4 regions of the Klebsiella sp. A52 genome follow, and region 3 is predicted to be linked to each of the others. Evidence: predicted binding sites of a transcription regulator. Region 3 holds the regulator's gene; each other region holds the start of a gene.

Region 1 (4,216 bases), 1.0 Mb from region 3:
GGCGATCCCTATAAAGGCATGGTGCATTTCACTCGCTTCTTCCTTAACACCATTCTTGGGATGGGCGGCTTGATCGACGTGGCCGGTATGGCGAACCCGCAGCTGCAGCGCGTTGAACCGCATCGTTTCGGTAGCACGCTGGGCCACTACGGCGTGGGCTACGGCCCGTACGTACAGTTACCGTTCTACGGCAGTTTCACCCTGCGTGATGAGGGCGGCGACATGGCCGATGGCCTGTATCCGGTACTCTCCTGGCTGACCTGGCCGATGTCTATCGGTAAATGGGCGGTAGAAGGGATTGAAACTCGCGCTCAGCTGCTGGATTCCGACGGCCTGCTGCGCCAGTCTTCCGATCCGTACATCCTGATGCGTGAAGCCTACTTCCAGCGGCACGATTTTATCGCTAACGGCGGTAAGCTGACGCCGGCAGACAACCCGAACGCGCAGGCGATTCAGGATGAGCTGAAAGATATCGATTCGCAGTAATCCACGCGATTCATAAAAGAAAAAGGGTGAACATGATGTTCACCCTTTTTTTATATCGTTTGCTTATCAGAAGCGGTAGTTGAAGTTCGCGCCGTACAGCCAGGCGGTACCTTCAGAACGGAAGGTGTAAGGACCTTCTTTAATTTCTACGTGCTGACCGTGCATGTAAGAGACGCCGACATCCACTGAAGCATCTTTATTGAACGCGTAGGTGGTACCGGCGCTCAGCCACAGGCGATCCTGATCCGGGATAGAGATGGAGCGGGTGCCGGCCGGAATCGGGCTATCATCGAAGGCGATACCGGTACGGAAGGTCCAGTTATCGTCATAGTAATAGGTGGTACCCAGCGCGATGCGATAAGCATCTTTAAAGCCTTCATCTTTATAGAACAGCGTCTGACCATTGCTGCCGGTGGCCTTCAGCTCCTGGAACTGGCTCCAGCTGGTGTAGGTCAGGCTATAGTGCACTGCCCACTGCGGCGCGACGCGGTTATAACCCGACAGCTCCCACATTTCTGGCAGATTGAGAGTCAGCGCGCCGTTAGTGGTACGGCCATCGGTACCGGCCGGTAGACCGAAGTTGCCGAGGATCTGGTTATACGCGGACGGCAGATCGCTCTTATAGTTGCCATCAAAGTCGATTTTAACTTCAGAGCGGTAGGTGAAACCGTAGCGGTTGTTTTTGTCCAGCTCATACAGGATACCGGCGTTCCAGCCGAAGCCCCATTCGTTGCCGTTCAAATGCGCAATCTGAGTGTCTGCAGGGATCTGGGAGACCCGGCCCGCTAGCGCTGGAGGCAGCTTGCCGGAACCGGCAACGATTTGTCCTAAATCACCTGCGTAGCGTTCGATTTTCGCTTTCGCATACACCGCATCAAACCCTAAACCAAAGCTCCAGTTGCTGTTCAGGCGATAGGCGCCGCTTAAATTGAGGTTAACGGTGGTGAGATCGGTTTTGCCACCCATACTGCCGGCAGCATAGTCATCAGCAAACTCAGTCGCGAGACCATAGTTAGAGGTAATAGATGCGCCCCAACCAAACTGCTCGTTTATTGGCGAAACAAAGTGGAAGTTTGGTACCCATGCCGTTGGGGCAATATTGTCTGCATTCAGACTTTTACCGGTAGGCGAGGTACCAGAAACATTAACGTCCGGGTCGACGAAGACGGCGCCTGCCGACATCGTCGGGCGGTCAAACATCATGATTAACGCGGGGTTACGGCTGGCGTTGCCCGCATCGTCAGCGATTGCCCCTTCACCGGAATAGGCACGACCAAGACCTGAAGAGGAGAATTCATTTAACTGGAATCCTGCGGACCAGGCTTGGGTTGAAACAAGTGCTACAGCCACTGCAAGGGCAGATTGGGTAAAGCGGGTTTTCTGGCTCATGCCCATAACCTCATTGAGTTATTTTTATTTAAACTATGTTACATGCCGTAACAGAAGCGCGAAGTGTAGGGTCTGCTTTACGACAGAGAAATCAGACCAGTGGCCTGAGTATAGGTCTGACCAGATGAGTTGTTGCAAGTTTGTTTATGAGATTTTTCAATTGTGATAACAGAAACGCGATCCAGCTGGCAAAATTGCCCCGGTGCGTCATGCCCAAAGTGGTGCATTTTTGTTTTGGATCATTTTTAAGTGTGATTTCTGTCACTTAACCGTTTTCTTGCTATTAACAACTGGAGGGCGGCCGGGGGCGGGCGTAAAATAGGCGCATTATTTGTCTGGCACCAAAGGTGCATATACAGAGGAAATCTACGATGAGTAAATGTAGCGCTGATGAAACCCCAGTTTGCTGCTGTATGGATGTTGGCACCATTGTGGACAACACCGACTGCACCGCCTCCTACAGCCGCGTGTTTGCCAACCGCGCTGAAGCGGAAGCGACGCTCGCCGCGCTGAGCGAAAAAGCCCGCAATGTTGAGTCTGAACCGTGCAAAATTAACTCGACGTTCACCGATGTTGACGGCGGCGTGCAGCTGAATATCGATTTTGTTTTTAGCTGCGAAGCGGAATCGCTGATCTTCCAGCTGGGGTTACGTTAATCCTCTCTCTTAACGCCTCTTTCCTGAGGCGTTATCTTTTCTATTCAATGTGTTTTGGCTCCCACTTTTTCTCTTCCCCGATTGGCTTAATGTAAAAAATTAGTTAAGACTAGTTATCAGGTCAGACCACTTGGTTTTATCGGTTAACAGGGGAGTGTTATGAGTCAGGCATTACCGCTTATCACCCGTCAGGGCGATCGCATTGCCATTGTCAGCGGTTTACGTACCCCATTTGCCCGTCAGGCGACGGCGTATCACGGCGTTCCGGCCGTTGATCTGGGTAAAATGGTCGTCGGCGAAATGCTGGCGCGCAGTGAAGTTCCCCCGGAAGTGATTGAACAGCTGGTCTTTGGCCAGGTTGTGCAGATGCCGGAAGCGCCTAATATTGCTCGTGAAATCGTGCTCGGTACCGGCATGAATGTGCATACCGACGCCTATAGTGTTAGTCGCGCCTGCGCCACCAGTTTTCAGGCGGTAGCCAATATTGCCGAAAGCCTGATGGCCGGCACGATCCGCGCGGGCATTGCCGGCGGCGCGGATTCCTCTTCCGTTCTCCCCATCGGCGTGAGTAAAAAACTGGCCCGCACCCTGGTGGATGCCAATAAAGCGCGTACCCTTGGTCAACGGCTAAAACTCTTTTCCCGCCTGCGCCTGCGCGATCTTTTACCGGTGCCGCCAGCTGTCGCGGAATACTCAACCGGCCTGCGGATGGGCGACACCGCTGAGCAGATGGCGAAAACCTGGGGCATCAGCCGTGAAGATCAGGACGCGCTGGCGCTGCGCTCGCATCAGCTTGCCGCCCGCGCCTGGGAAGAGGGCAAATTGGCCAGTGAAGTGATGACGGCCTATGTGCCGCCTTATCGCGAGCCGCTGGAACAGGACAACAATATTCGTAAAAATTCAACCCTCGCGGATTACCAGAAGTTACGTCCGGCGTTCGATCGTAAACACGGCAGCGTGACGGCAGCAAACAGTACGCCGCTTACCGACGGCGCCGCCGCGGTGATCATGATGACCGAATCCCGGGCCAAAGAGTTGGGGTTAACGCCGCTGGGCTATCTGCGTAGCTACGCTTTCACCGCTATTGATGTCTGGCAGGATATGCTGCTGGGCCCTGCGTGGGCGACTCCCCTGGCGCTCGACAGGGCCGGAATTACCCTTGCAGACCTCACGCTGATTGATATGCATGAGGCTTTCGCGGCGCAGACGTTGGCGAATTTACAATGTTTAGCCAGCAATCGTTTCGCCCGGGAAGTTCTGGGCCGCGCGCAGGCGACCGGGGAAGTCGATGCCAGCAAGTTCAATGTGCTGGGCGGCTCTATCGCTTACGGACACCCCTTTGCGGCGACCGGCGCGCGCATGATTACGCAGACCTTGCATGAACTCCGGCGCCGCGGCGGCGGATTTGGTCTGGTTACCGCCTGCGCGGCAGGGGGTTTAGGTTCAGCTATGGTTCTGGAGGCCGAATAATGGAAGCGGCAACAGCTTTTACGCTTGAAGTTCGCCCGGATAATATCGCCGTTATCACCATCGACGCGCCCGGCGAAAAGATGAACACACTGAAAGCCGAGTTCGGCGGCGAGGTACGGGCGATTATCCGTCAGCTCCGCGAGAATAAAGCGCTGCGCGGCGCTGTATTTATCTCCGCTAAACCCGATAACTTTATCGCCGGCGCCGATATCAAC
Region 2 (4,216 bases), 1.3 Mb from region 3:
TACACAAACACAACAATGTGTGCGTTGCGTCACTCGGGTAAAAACTGGCCTCAAACGCCTTGAAATTAGCTAACTATGCTATTTGGCAGAGACGGACAGCAAAGCAGCAACCTGAAGGATGAAGCGTATAAACATAATAACCATACACGAGGTTTCATGATGGAAGGTCAACAGCATGGCGATCGACTCAAGCGCGGCTTGAAGAACCGCCATATACAGCTCATTGCGCTAGGAGGCGCTATCGGTACGGGCTTATTCCTGGGTAGTGCGTCAGTGATTCAATCTGCAGGTCCTGGTATTATTCTCGGCTATGCTATCGCCGGGTTTATCGCCTTCCTGATCATGCGTCAACTCGGCGAAATGGTCGTCGAAGAACCGGTAGCCGGTTCATTCAGCCATTTTGCGTATAAGTACTGGGGCGGCTTTGCAGGCTTTGCCTCCGGCTGGAACTATTGGGTGCTGTATGTGCTTGTCGCCATGGCGGAGCTGACCGCCGTCGGCAAATATATCCAGTTCTGGTGGCCGGAAATCCCTACCTGGGCTTCGGCAGCAGTCTTCTTCATCGCTATTAACGCCATTAACCTGACCAACGTAAAAGTGTTCGGCGAAATGGAATTCTGGTTCGCGATTATTAAAGTCGTCGCGGTAGTGGCCATGATTCTGTTCGGCGCCTGGCTGCTGTTCAGCGGCAACGGCGGCCCGCAGGCGACGGTCAGTAACCTGTGGGATCAGGGCGGTTTCCTGCCGCACGGCTTCACCGGGCTGGTAATGATGATGGCGATCATTATGTTCTCCTTCGGTGGCCTGGAACTGGTGGGTATCACCGCGGCGGAAGCGGACAACCCGGAAAAGAGCATCCCGAAAGCCACCAACCAGGTTATCTACCGTATCCTTATTTTCTATGTAGGCTCCCTGGCCGTGCTGCTCTCACTGCTGCCGTGGACGCGCGTCACCGCCGATACCAGCCCGTTCGTCCTGATCTTCCACGAACTCGGCGACACGCTGGTGGCAAACGCCCTCAACATCGTGGTGCTGACCGCCGCGCTCTCGGTTTACAACAGCTGCGTATACTGTAACAGCCGTATGCTGTTCGGCCTGGCGCAGCAGGGTAATGCGCCGAAAGCGCTGCTGACTCTCGATAAACGCGGCGTACCAGTCAACACCATTATGGTATCCGCCGTAGTCACCGCGCTGTGCGTGCTGATCAACTACCTGGCGCCGGAATCGGCGTTCGGACTGCTGATGGCGCTGGTTGTCTCCGCGCTAGTGATTAACTGGGCGATGATTAGCCTCGCGCACATCAAATTCCGTCGCGCCAAGCAGCAGGAAGGCGTGAAAACACGTTTCCCGGCGCTGTTCTACCCCTTGGGTAACTGGGTATGCCTGCTGTTTATGGTCGCGGTACTGGCCATCATGCTGATGACCCCGGGGATGGCGATTTCGGTGTGGCTGATACCGGTATGGATTGCCGTTCTCGGCGTTGGCTATCTGTTTAAACAGAAAAGCGCCGGCGTCGTAAAAGCACAATAATACATCTCGTCACGCCGTGTCCGTCCTTTAGCGACGGGCACGGCGCATTGTTATCTGCTTCACACTTTCCTTCCTGTAACAGTTTTATCCATATCGATGACGGATTACTGCAACGTAATTCCCGACGCTAAGACCAATAATTCTCTCCAGACTGCAATGGAGAGTTCCAGGATGACAGGCAATAAACTTTCGCTGAAAGAAAAGATTGGCTACGGGATGGGCGATGCCGGATGTAACATTATCTTTGGCGCCATCATGTTGTTCGTTAACTATTTTTATACGGATATTTTTGGTCTTGCCCCGGCGCTGGTTGGGGTGTTGCTGCTTTCGGTGCGCGTCATCGACGCCGTCACCGACCCGATCATGGGGGCGATGGCCGACCGCACACGCAGTAAATATGGCCGCTTTCGCCCATGGCTGCTGTGGATGGCCTTCCCCTACGCCCTGTTCAGCGTGCTGATGTTCACCACCCCGGAATGGACCTACAACAGCAAGGTTATCTATGCCTTCGTCACCTACTTCCTGCTGTCGATAACCTATACCGCGATTAACATCCCCTACTGCTCTTTGGGGACGGTGATGACATCCGACCCGCAAGAACGTGTCGCCTGCCAGTCATACCGCTTTGTGCTGGTCGGTATCGCGACGCTTCTGCTCTCTCTGACTCTGCTGCCTATGGCGGAGTGGTTCGGCGGCGCTGATAAAGCCAAAGGTTATCAACTGGCGATGACCGTATTGGCATTCATCGGCATGTGTATGTTTTTGTTCTGCTTCGCCACCGTACGCGAGCGCATCCGCCCGGCGGTCCAAACCAACGACGAGCTGAAAAAAGATCTCAAAGACGTGTGGAAAAACGACCAGTGGGTTCGCATTTTGCTCTTAACCCTGTGCAACGTTTGCCCCGGCTTTATCCGCATGGCCGCCACCATGTACTACGTCACCTGGGTGATGGGGCAAACTACCCACTTCGCCACCCTGTTTATCAGCCTTGGCGTGGTCGGCATGATGATCGGCAGCATGCTGGCGAAAGTGCTGACCGACCGCTGGTGTAAACTGCAGGTCTTTTTCTGGACCAACATTGTACTGGCGGTCTTCTCCTGCGCGTTCTACTTCTTTAATCCGCATGCCACGACGCTGATTCTGGCACTCTACTTCCTGCTCAATATCCTGCATCAAATCCCGTCGCCGCTGCACTGGTCGCTGATGTCCGACGTTGATGACTACGGCGAGTGGAAAACCGGTAAACGGATCACCGGCATCAGCTTCTCCGGCAATCTGTTCTTCCTGAAAGTGGGGCTGGCGGTCGCCGGGGCCATGGTGGGTTTCCTGCTGTCGTGGTACGGCTACGATGCCGGCGCGAAGCAGCAAAGCGCCTCGGCGCTAAACGGTATCGTGCTGCTGTTCTCTGTGATCCCCGGCGTTGGCTACCTGATTACCGCAGGCGTCGTACGCCTGCTGAAAGTTGACCGCAATCTGATGCGCCAAATCCAGAGCGATCTGGAAAAACGCCGCAGTAACTACAGCGAACTGAATGAACTCCAGGAATTGAAAACCAGTGAACACGTAAGGAAAGCCTGATGAACAACTGGCCTAACCCCTTTATTGAACAACGCGCGGACCCTTTTATCCTGCGCCATAAAGACCACTACTATTTTATTGCCTCCGTACCGGAATACGATCGGCTGGAGATCCGCCGCGCCGCTACGCTGGAAGGCCTGCGTGAAGCCGAGCCGGTGACCGTCTGGCGCAAGCCGCAAAGCGGGCCGATGAGCCAGCTGATCTGGGCGCCGGAGCTCCACCCCATCGACGGCAAGTGGTATATCTATTTCGCCGCCGCCCCGACCCATGACCTCGACGCCCAGGGGATGTTCCAGCACCGGATGTTCGCCCTTGAGTGTACCGACAGCGATCCGCTCAGCGGCCGCTGGCAGGAAAAAGGACAAATCGTCACCCCGTTCGATACTTTCGCCCTCGATGCCACTACTTTCTGCCATCAAGGGAAACGCTGGTATTTATGGGCGCAGAAAGACCCGCAGATCGCCGGCAATACCAATCTCTATCTGGCGGAGCTGGAAAACCCGTGGACGCTAAAAGGCGCGCCGCTCATGCTGAGCAAGCCGGAGTTCGCCTGGGAATGCCGGGGATTTATGGTCAATGAGGGACCTGCGGTGCTGGTACACGGCGATAAGCTGTTTATCAGCTATTCCGCCAGCGCGACCGATGAAAACTACTGCATGGGATTATTATGGATCGACCGTGAAGCCGACCCGCGGATGCCTGAAAACTGGCATAAATCCCCACAGCCGGTATTTCGTACCAGCTATGAAAACCGCCAGTATGGTCCCGGCCATAATAGCTTTACGCAAACGCCGGAGGGGGAAGATGTGCTGGTGTACCACGCGCGCAACTACACCGAAATCGAAGGCGACCCGCTGTACGATCCTAACCGTCACACCCGGCTAAAGCTGGTACGCTGGCAAGAAAACGGGATGCCCGATTTCGGCATCCCGCCTGCTGATACGCTGTAGAGAATGAACAGCAAGCCGTCCGGGATCCAACGCCACCGCTGGGATTTTCCCTGCTTGCGCTGCGCTTAGCAGGGCTACCGCTTCTGGCTTACCGGGCCGCGGACCGTAGGCCGGATTAGCGCAGCGCCATCCGGCGACATGAGTGCGCCAAGCCCGTC
Region 3 (4,216 bases):
AAGCCCGGTTCCTGCATCGCCTGGTTAAGCGAGTTATACAGGGCGTTGTGCGCCTGGTTGACGCGCATACGCTGGTAGGCCAACGCCGGGGCCTGCGGATCGGCGCTAAGGATCAGCCGAATAGCCTCCTGATCGGCCTCCAGGGCATCGTGGGCGTTTTTACGTAGCAGGCCGCTCTGCCATTGCGGCCATAGCCAGACCATCCCGCCAAAGGCGATCAGACAGCCAATGATGGTATCGATAAAGCGGGCGACGATGAACTGCTCGCCGTTAAGCGTTAGCAACTGCAGGGTATATACCGCGGTGACGGTAAAGCCCACCATCGCCCAGCCGTAGTGTTTACGGATGATGAGATAGCTCAGCAGCGTGATGAACAACATACCGCTTAACGTGTAGCTCTCCGGTACGTGGAAATGTAGGGTCAGCCAGGCGATCACCAGGCCCGCCAGGGTGCCTGCCGCCCGGTGGACAATCCGCACGCGGGTGGCGCCGTAACCGTTTTGCGTCACGAACAGCACGGTCATCAGGATCCAGTACGGCTTCGGCAGATGTAGGGCGCTGCCCATCAGGCTGGCGATGCTCAACATTACGCTGATGCGCGCGGCGTTGCGCAGCGCCGGGGATTTCAATGACAGGTAGTTCTTCAGCGCCGGTAGTAGCGGTAGGCGCCGTTCTTTATCCGCCATCAGGTTACGTGCGTACAGCGGGCGCTGGGTGCGCAGCACGCGGGCGATACGACTGAAGTGCCAGGCGCAGAACTGGCCTACCGGGTTATCGGGATGCTGATAAGCGATTTTTTCCAGCGCGCCGATTTGCTTATCCATCTGGAAGCGACGCGGGTAGCGGTGGTAGAGAATATCATCCGCCAGCACCCGCAGACGCGCGGCGACGGTCTGCGCGTTCCAGCGGATAACCGCTTCCGCATGGCTGCGCTCCACCAGTTTTTGTACCTCTTCCGGCTGGTGCAGGCTCACTGAAATATGTTCCTGCAGATCCAGCCCAACCTGGAACGCGCGCAGCAGGCGCTTATGATCGCTACGCTGGTTGGCGGCTAACATATGCATCTGCTGGTAGCATTGGGTAATTAAATCGACCACCTTCTGCTGGCGGGTAAGCAGCGGCGGCAGGGAGGTCGTCGGGTCAGTGTGCTGCGTCAGGAGGCTATATTTGGCCTCGCAATAATTAGCCAGTTCGCGGTAAAGCAGGCTTAACGACTCGCGCAGCGGCTGCTCCCGCCAGAGCCAAAACCAGAACCAGTTAAAGAGTCCGTACCACAAGGTTCCCAGCGCATAGATAAGCAGCGGCTCCCAGATGGGCATATTGCCGGCCAGGCTTAAGGTAAAAATGGCGGCGATAAGCGATGCCGGCAACAGGCGAGCGTGCAGCGAACTGATTTCCGCCGTCACGCCGAGAATCAGCGCCAGCGCGCTGAGGATAAGCGGCAACGGGATGTCCCGCGCCAGAAGCAATTGCACAATCAGGCTGCTGCCGGCAAACAGGCAGCCGCCAACGATCAGGCGTTTGAAAAAGCGTTTATGCGGGGTGTCGAGACCGGCGATATTGCAACAGGCGGGAACTAACGAGAACAGCAACCCTTGCTGCAGATGGCCGAGCAGAAGCCCGATGGCCACAGGTAGACACAGCACCAGCGTTTGCCGCAGTGCGTAGTTGACTTCCGGGTGGTAAATCAGCCTGCGCCACATGGGAGAAACAAAAACGGCGTACTGCGCGGAGCAATACGCCGTTTAGCGACTTAACGGGTACCGTAGACGACGATAGTTTTACCGTGTGCGGAGATCAGATTTTGATCTTCCAGCATCTTCAGAATACGGCCAACCGTCTCACGAGAACAGCCGACGATCTGGCCAATTTCCTGGCGGGTGATTTTGATCTGCATCCCGTCCGGGTGGGTCATGGCATCAGGCTGTTTCGCCAGATTCAGTAAGGTCTGAGCGATACGGCCCGTCACGTCGAGGAAAGCAAGGTTACCGACTTTCTCGGAAGTGACCTGCAGACGACGCGCCATCTGCGAAGAGAGGCGCATCAGGATGTCCGGGTTCACCTGGATTAACTGACGGAATTTTTTGTAAGAGATCTCGGCCACTTCACATGCGGTTTTCGCACGTACCCAGGCACTACGTTCCTGACCTTCTTCAAACAGGCCTAATTCACCGATGAAATCGCCCTGGTTGAGGTAAGAGAGGATCATCTCTTTACCTTCTTCATCCTTGATGAGTACAGCCACGGAGCCTTTTACGATGTAGTAAAGCGTTTCCGCTTTCTCACCCTGGTGAATCAGCGTGCTCTTTGATGGGTACTTATGAATGTGGCAATGAGACAAGAACCATTCAAGGGTAGGGTCTGTTTGCGGTTTGCCAAGCACCATGCGCGGTTATCCTCTGTTATAAGCTATCTCCGGACGCCGACACTACACGGCATCCGGGCATGCAATCGTATTTTTCCCTATGCCTGGGAAGCTGGCTGCTCAATTTATGCAGCCTGTAATGTGAACTCCTCAGCATACATGCGGTACATCAATGTATTACTGTAGCATCCAGACTGTTTTAGCATAGCTTTCACCGCATGTCTCCTGGTGTCTCGCTTCAGCATGACCCAGGTCGCCTTCCGTTGCGAGATTTGTTATGTGCGCGTAATCTGTCAGGAAAATTGCAACAGCGGAGTTAAATTTTATGCAAGCGCGTGTGAAATGGGTGGAAGGTCTAACCTTCATCGGTGAGTCGGCCTCCGGCCACCAGATTTTAATGGATGGCAACTCCGGGGACAAAGCGCCCAGCCCGATGGAAATGGTGCTGATGGCGGCGGGCGGCTGTAGCGCAATTGACGTGGTGTCTATCCTGCAAAAAGGGCGTCAAAACGTCACCAACTGCGAAGTGAAGCTGACCTCTGAACGCCGTGAAGAGGCGCCGCGCCTGTTCACCCATATCAATCTGCACTTTATCGTCACCGGTAAAGAGCTGAAGGATGCGGCGGTGTCCCGTGCGGTGGATTTATCCGCGGAGAAGTATTGTTCGGTGGCGCTGATGCTGGAAAAGGCCGTTAACATCACCCACTCTTACGAAGTGATCGAAGCCTGAGACGAATTGATGTAGCGGGACGCTAACCCCGGCAGCACGGCGACCGGGGTTTTATTTTGCCCTTAACTAATGGTTTTGCCTTCCATCAAGCGCTCGACCAGCGGCGCCATAATGAGCTCCATCGCCAGCCCCATCTTACCGCCTGGCACCACCAGGGTGTTCATATGCGAGATAAACGACCCCTGTAGCATCGCCAACAGCCAGGGGTAATCAATCCCCTGCAAATTGCGAAAGTGAATCACCACGAAGCTTTCGTCGAGCGATGGAATGCCTTTGGCGGCAAACGGATTCGAGGTATCGACCGTCGGCACACGCTGGAAGTTGATATGGGTGCGTGAGAACTGCGGGGTGATGAAATTGATATAGTCTTCCATCGAACGCACCACCGAGTCCATCACCGCTTCGCGCGAATGGCCGCGTTCGCTGGTATCGCGAATGAGCTTCTGGATCCATTCAAGGTTGACGATCGGCACCACGCCGACCAGCAGGTCGACATGTTTCGCCACGTCATGCTGCGGCGTCACCACGCCGCCGTGCAGCCCTTCATAAAACAACACGTCGGTCGGTTCAGGCAGCGGTTGCCATGGGGTAAAGGTGCCGGGAACCTGATTCCAGGGAACCGCTTCATCGTAGGTATGGAGATATTTGCGCGACTGGCCCTTGCCGAATTCGCCGTACTCTAAAAAGGTGCGTTCAAGCAGGCTGAAGTCGTTGGCTTCCGGGCCAAAGTAGCTGATGTGTTTGCCCTGATCGCGCGCCTTGCGGATCGCCATGTCCATTTCCGGGCGAGTATAGCGATGGAAGCTATCCCCTTCGACCTCCGCGGCATGCAGGTTCAGTTGCGAGAAAATTTTGCGAAACGCGAGGCTGGTGGTGGTGGTGCCCGCGCCGCTGGAGCCCGTGACTGCGATCACTGGATGTTTGGCAGACATAACAACTCCCTGATTAAGTGATGGTGTGTCGCCGTATCGCGCCAGGCACTCGCGGTTAGAGGGGCATGGCGCTTAGCCGTTAAACATCTTGCGGGGCATGATGTTGACCGTCTCGTGCAGTTCTGACCACACCAGCACGGCCTCCCCGGTTTTAAGCTGCTGTTTTACATCGGCGACTTTATCGGCAAG
Region 4 (4,216 bases), 1.2 Mb from region 3:
GTTTTTCCGACGTGCGTACCGGCCTGAAAGTAGAAGAGCGTTTTAAGGGCGACGATATTGTTGATACCGTCACCCTGACCCGTCGTTTCGTTGACTTCTCCTACGTCGATGGCAACGAATATGTATTCATGGATAAAGAAGACTATACCCCGTATACCTTCACCAAAGAGCAGATCGAAGAAGAGCTGCAGTTTATCCCGGAAGGCGGCATGCCGGATATGCAGGTTCTGACCTGGGATGGCCAGCTGTTGGCGCTGGAGCTGCCGCAGACCGTTGACCTGGAAATCGTAGAAACCGCACCGGGTATCAAAGGCGCTTCCGCCAGCTCGCGCACCAAACCGGCCACCATGAGCACCGGGCTGGTCATTCAGGTTCCGGAATACCTGACCAGCGGTGAGAAAATCCGCATTCATATCGAAGAGTGCCGCTATATGGGCCGCGCGGACTAACCCCCCTCCTCTGACGGTTGCCCGGCCCCGCGTCGCGCAGGCCGGGTCTGTTCCCGGATGGCGGCGCTGCGCGCCTTATCCGGGCTACACAACCCGCGACGTTCGGTAGTTCGGTAGCCCGGCTAAGCGTAGCGCAGGCCGGGGAATGTCCCGGATGGCGGCGTTGCGCGCCTTATCCGGGCTACACAACCCGCGACGTTCGGTAGTTCGGTAGACCGGCTAAGCGTAGCGCAGGCCGGGGAATGTCCCGGATAGCGGCGCTGCGCTCCTTATCCAGGCTACTCGCTGCCGATATCAGGCACAAAAAAGGACAGCCGTTGGCTGTCCTTTTGCTTTCCCTCACGCCATGATTACAGCAGCTCAGGGTATTTGGTCATCTTCAGCGCCAGCTCAACGCCGCGCACTTCCGCCATGCCTTTCAGACGGCCAATAGCCGAATAACCGGGGTTGGTTTTCTTACGCAGATCGTCAAGCATCTGATGGCCGTGATCCGGACGGAACGGGATCGGGCGCAGATCGCCGGCTTTCTTACGACGCAGCTCTTCGCTCAGGATCGCATTGACCACCGCCACCATATTGACGTCGCCGTTCAGGTGCGCCGCCTCGTGGAAGGTTTTAGGATTTTCTTCACGGCAGGTAGAACGCAAATGGGTAAAGTGGATACGATCGCCGAAGGTTTCCACCATCTTCACCAGATCGTTATCGGCGCGCACGCCGTAGGATCCGGTACACATGGTAAAGCCGTTATAAATGCTGTCTACCGTCTCTTTCAACCACTGCATATCGTCGATCGTCGACACGATACGCGGCAGGCCGAGGATCGGACGCGGCGGATCGTCCGGGTGAACCGCCAGGCGCACGCCGACTTCTTCGCACACCGGCACAATCGCCCGCAGGAAGTAGGCCATGTTCTCACGCAGCTGCGCTTTATCGATGTGGTCATACTCCGCCAGCCGCGCGCGGAACTGATCGAGGGTATAGCCCTCTTCCGCTCCCGGCAGACCGGCAATGATATTGCGGGTCAGCTTGTCGATATCCGCCGCGCTCATCGCTTTGAAGTAAACTTCAGCCTGCTGCTGCTCTTCAGCGCTGTAGTCAGCTTCGGCGCCCGGGCGTTTAAGGATGTGCAGTTCAAAAGCGGCGAAAGCAATCTGGTCAAAACGCAGCGCTTTGGAGCCATCGGCCAGCTGATATTCCAGATCGGTACGCGTCCAGTCCAGAATCGGCATGAAGTTATAGCACACGGTATCAATACCGCAGGCCGCCAGATTGCGGATGCTCTGCTGGTAGTTGGCAATCCACTTATCATATTGTCCGCTGTGGGTTTTGATATCCTCATGCACCGGGATACTTTCGACCACCGACCAGCTCAGGCCTTTTTCCGCCAGCAGCGCTAAACGCTGTTGAATCTCGTCTACCGGCCAGACCTGGCCATTCGGAATATGATGCAACGCCGTCACGACACCCGTGGCGCCCGCCTGGCGCACATCATCAAGCGATACCGGATCGTTCGGTCCATACCAACGCCAGGTTTGCTCCATCGCAATGCCCTCTTTAAGTTGTTATACCAATAATGTGAAACATCATGACGACTACCATACATGCTTCTGCTTAATGGTCAATTTCGCCCGTAGCATTGATTGATCCAGCTCACACTAAGCGGATAAATTCGGCTTACCAATTTAAATTGCTGTCATATAACTTTACACTGCGTGATGTTAATCATTGGTTAATCAGGTGTATAAAAATGACTACTATCGCTACCGCCGCGCTGCCAGCAGGCGTGCAACTTCCGCAGTACGATCGCCGCCAATTGCGCTCGCGTATCGTGCACCTTGGTTTTGGCGCGTTTCACCGCGCGCATCAGGCGCTGCTAACCGACCGGGTGCTTAACGCCGGCGGTGGCGACTGGGGAATTTGTGAAATCAGCCTGTTCAGCGGCGATAAGCTGATGAGCCAACTGCGTGCGCAGGACCACCTGTTTACGGTGCTGGAAAAAGGCGCTGAGGGTAACCAGTCGATCGTGGTTGGCGCAGTGCATGAATGCCTGAACGCCAGACTGGATTCGCTGGCGGCGATTATCGAGAAATTCTGCGAACCGCAGGTGGCTATCGTTTCGCTGACGATCACTGAGAAAGGTTACTGCATCGATCCGGCGACCGGTAAACTGGATCCAACCCAGCCGCGTATCGTTCACGATCTGGAAAACCCGACGCTGCCGCAGTCGGCTCCCGGTATTTTAGTTGAAGCGCTCAATCGTCGCCGCGAACGCGGACTCGCTCCCTTCACCGTACTCTCCTGCGACAATATTCCCGACAATGGTCACGTCGTGAAAAACGCCATTCTCGGCATGGCTGAGAAACGTAGTCAGGAGCTGGCCGACTGGATTGCTGAACATGTCAGCTTCCCCGGCACTATGGTTGACCGCATCGTACCGGCCGCCACCGAAGAATCGCTGGCGGAGATTGCCTCCGTGCTGGGCGTTGAAGATCCCTGCGCCATCAGCTGCGAACCGTTTATTCAATGGGTGGTGGAAGATAATTTTGTCGCCGGGCGCCCGGCCTGGGAAACGGCGGGCGTACAGATGACCCGCGACGTCCTGCCGTGGGAACAAATGAAACTGCGGATGCTCAACGGTAGCCACTCTTTCCTCGCCTGGCTGGGCTATCTGGCAGGGCACGCGCATGTGAGTGACTGTATGCAGGATGATGTTTTCCGCCATGCCGCCCGCCGCCTGATGCTTGATGAACAAGCGCCAACGCTATCGATTACCGGCGTGGATTTAGTTGCCTATGCTGACAGCCTGATAACGCGCTTCGCCAATCCGGCGTTAAAGCATCGTACCTGGCAAATCGCCATGGACGGCAGCCAAAAGCTGCCGCAGCGCATGCTCGATAGTATTCGCGTTCATCTGGCAAACGGCAGCCGCTGGCCGCTGCTGGCGCTGGGCGTGGCTGGCTGGATGCGTTATGTAAGCGGCGTCGACGACGCCGGGCAAGCCATTGATGTGCGCGACCCGCTGGTCGACAAAATAAAACAGTTGGTTGGCGCCAGCCAGCAAGAAGAGCGCGTCAGCGCCCTGCTCAGCCTGGAAGAGATATTTGGCAAGGATCTGCCGGGCAATCCGCAGTTTGTTGCCGACGTCACAGCAGCCTGGCATCAGTTGGTTAAATCAGGCGCCCGCGAAGCCGTGGCTAAGGCACTACGCAGTTAACAATTTCTGCTGTTTAGCGGACAGAATGCATTTCTGTCCGCAGTATCCCTTCTCTTTTTCCCCTTTTTTCGTCAGGATAGTCGCAACTGTTACAACATTACATTTCTGTGCTGGAGAAATTGTGACCAAAACTAACCTGATCACGGGCTTTCTCGGCAGCGGCAAGACGACCTCAATTCTTCATCTACTGGCTAATAAACCTGCGGATGAAAAATGGGCCGTGCTGGTCAACGAGTTTGGCGAAGTCGGCATCGACGGCGCCCTGCTGGCGGAAAGCGGCGCGTTGCTAAAAGAGATCCCCGGCGGCTGCATGTGCTGCGTCAACGGTCTGCCGATGCAGGTTGGGCTCAATACGCTGTTGCGCCAGGGAAAACCTGACCGTCTGTTGATTGAGCCTACCGGGCTGGGCCATCCGAAGCAAATTCTCGATATCCTCACCGCCGCCGTCTATGAACCGTGGATCGATCTGCGCGCGACGCTGTGCATTCTCGATCCGCGTCAGCTGTTGGAGGAAAAGATCGTGGCCAATGATAATTTCCGCGATCAGCTGGCC

What was found. Region 3 encodes CRP, which controls carbon source genes, mostly activating them, when cyclic AMP is high. Its sites were predicted from a motif close to ATGTGANNNNNNTCACAT; they were not measured.
Region 1: the regulator CRP is predicted to act here: its motif matches at 2,125-2,142, upstream of KGA69_RS13405 (YfcZ/YiiS family protein).
Region 2: the regulator CRP is predicted to act here: its motif matches at 1,578-1,595, upstream of KGA69_RS02000 (glycoside-pentoside-hexuronide (GPH):cation symporter).
Region 4: the regulator CRP is predicted to act here: its motif matches at 2,088-2,105, upstream of KGA69_RS14030 (mannitol dehydrogenase family protein).

What each region holds. Positions count from the first base shown of each region.
Region 1 covers NZ_CP074437.1:2,820,316-2,824,531, forward strand. The annotation lists gene mlaA (phospholipid-binding lipoprotein MlaA) at 1-486, shown strand, start outside; gene fadL (long-chain fatty acid transporter FadL) at 553-1,875, opposite strand; gene KGA69_RS13405 (YfcZ/YiiS family protein) at 2,247-2,531, shown strand; gene fadI (acetyl-CoA C-acyltransferase FadI) at 2,691-4,001, shown strand; gene fadJ (fatty acid oxidation complex subunit alpha FadJ) at 4,001-4,216, shown strand, end outside.
Region 2 covers NZ_CP074437.1:427,553-431,768, forward strand. The annotation lists gene aroP (aromatic amino acid transporter AroP) at 157-1,530, shown strand; gene KGA69_RS02000 (glycoside-pentoside-hexuronide (GPH):cation symporter) at 1,702-3,108, shown strand; gene KGA69_RS02005 (glycoside hydrolase family 43 protein) at 3,108-4,058, shown strand.
Region 3 covers NZ_CP074437.1:1,777,395-1,781,610, forward strand. The annotation lists gene KGA69_RS08250 (YccS/YhfK family putative transporter) at 1-1,703, opposite strand, end outside; gene crp (cAMP-activated global transcriptional regulator CRP) at 1,754-2,386, opposite strand; gene KGA69_RS08260 (OsmC family protein) at 2,691-3,095, shown strand; gene KGA69_RS08265 (phosphoribulokinase) at 3,158-4,027, opposite strand; gene KGA69_RS08270 (YheU family protein) at 4,100-4,216, opposite strand, start outside.
Region 4 covers NZ_CP074437.1:2,960,355-2,964,570, reverse strand. The annotation lists gene yeiP (elongation factor P-like protein YeiP) at 1-449, shown strand, start outside; gene uxuA (mannonate dehydratase) at 800-1,990, opposite strand; gene KGA69_RS14030 (mannitol dehydrogenase family protein) at 2,197-3,663, shown strand; gene KGA69_RS14025 (CobW family GTP-binding protein) at 3,785-4,216, shown strand, end outside.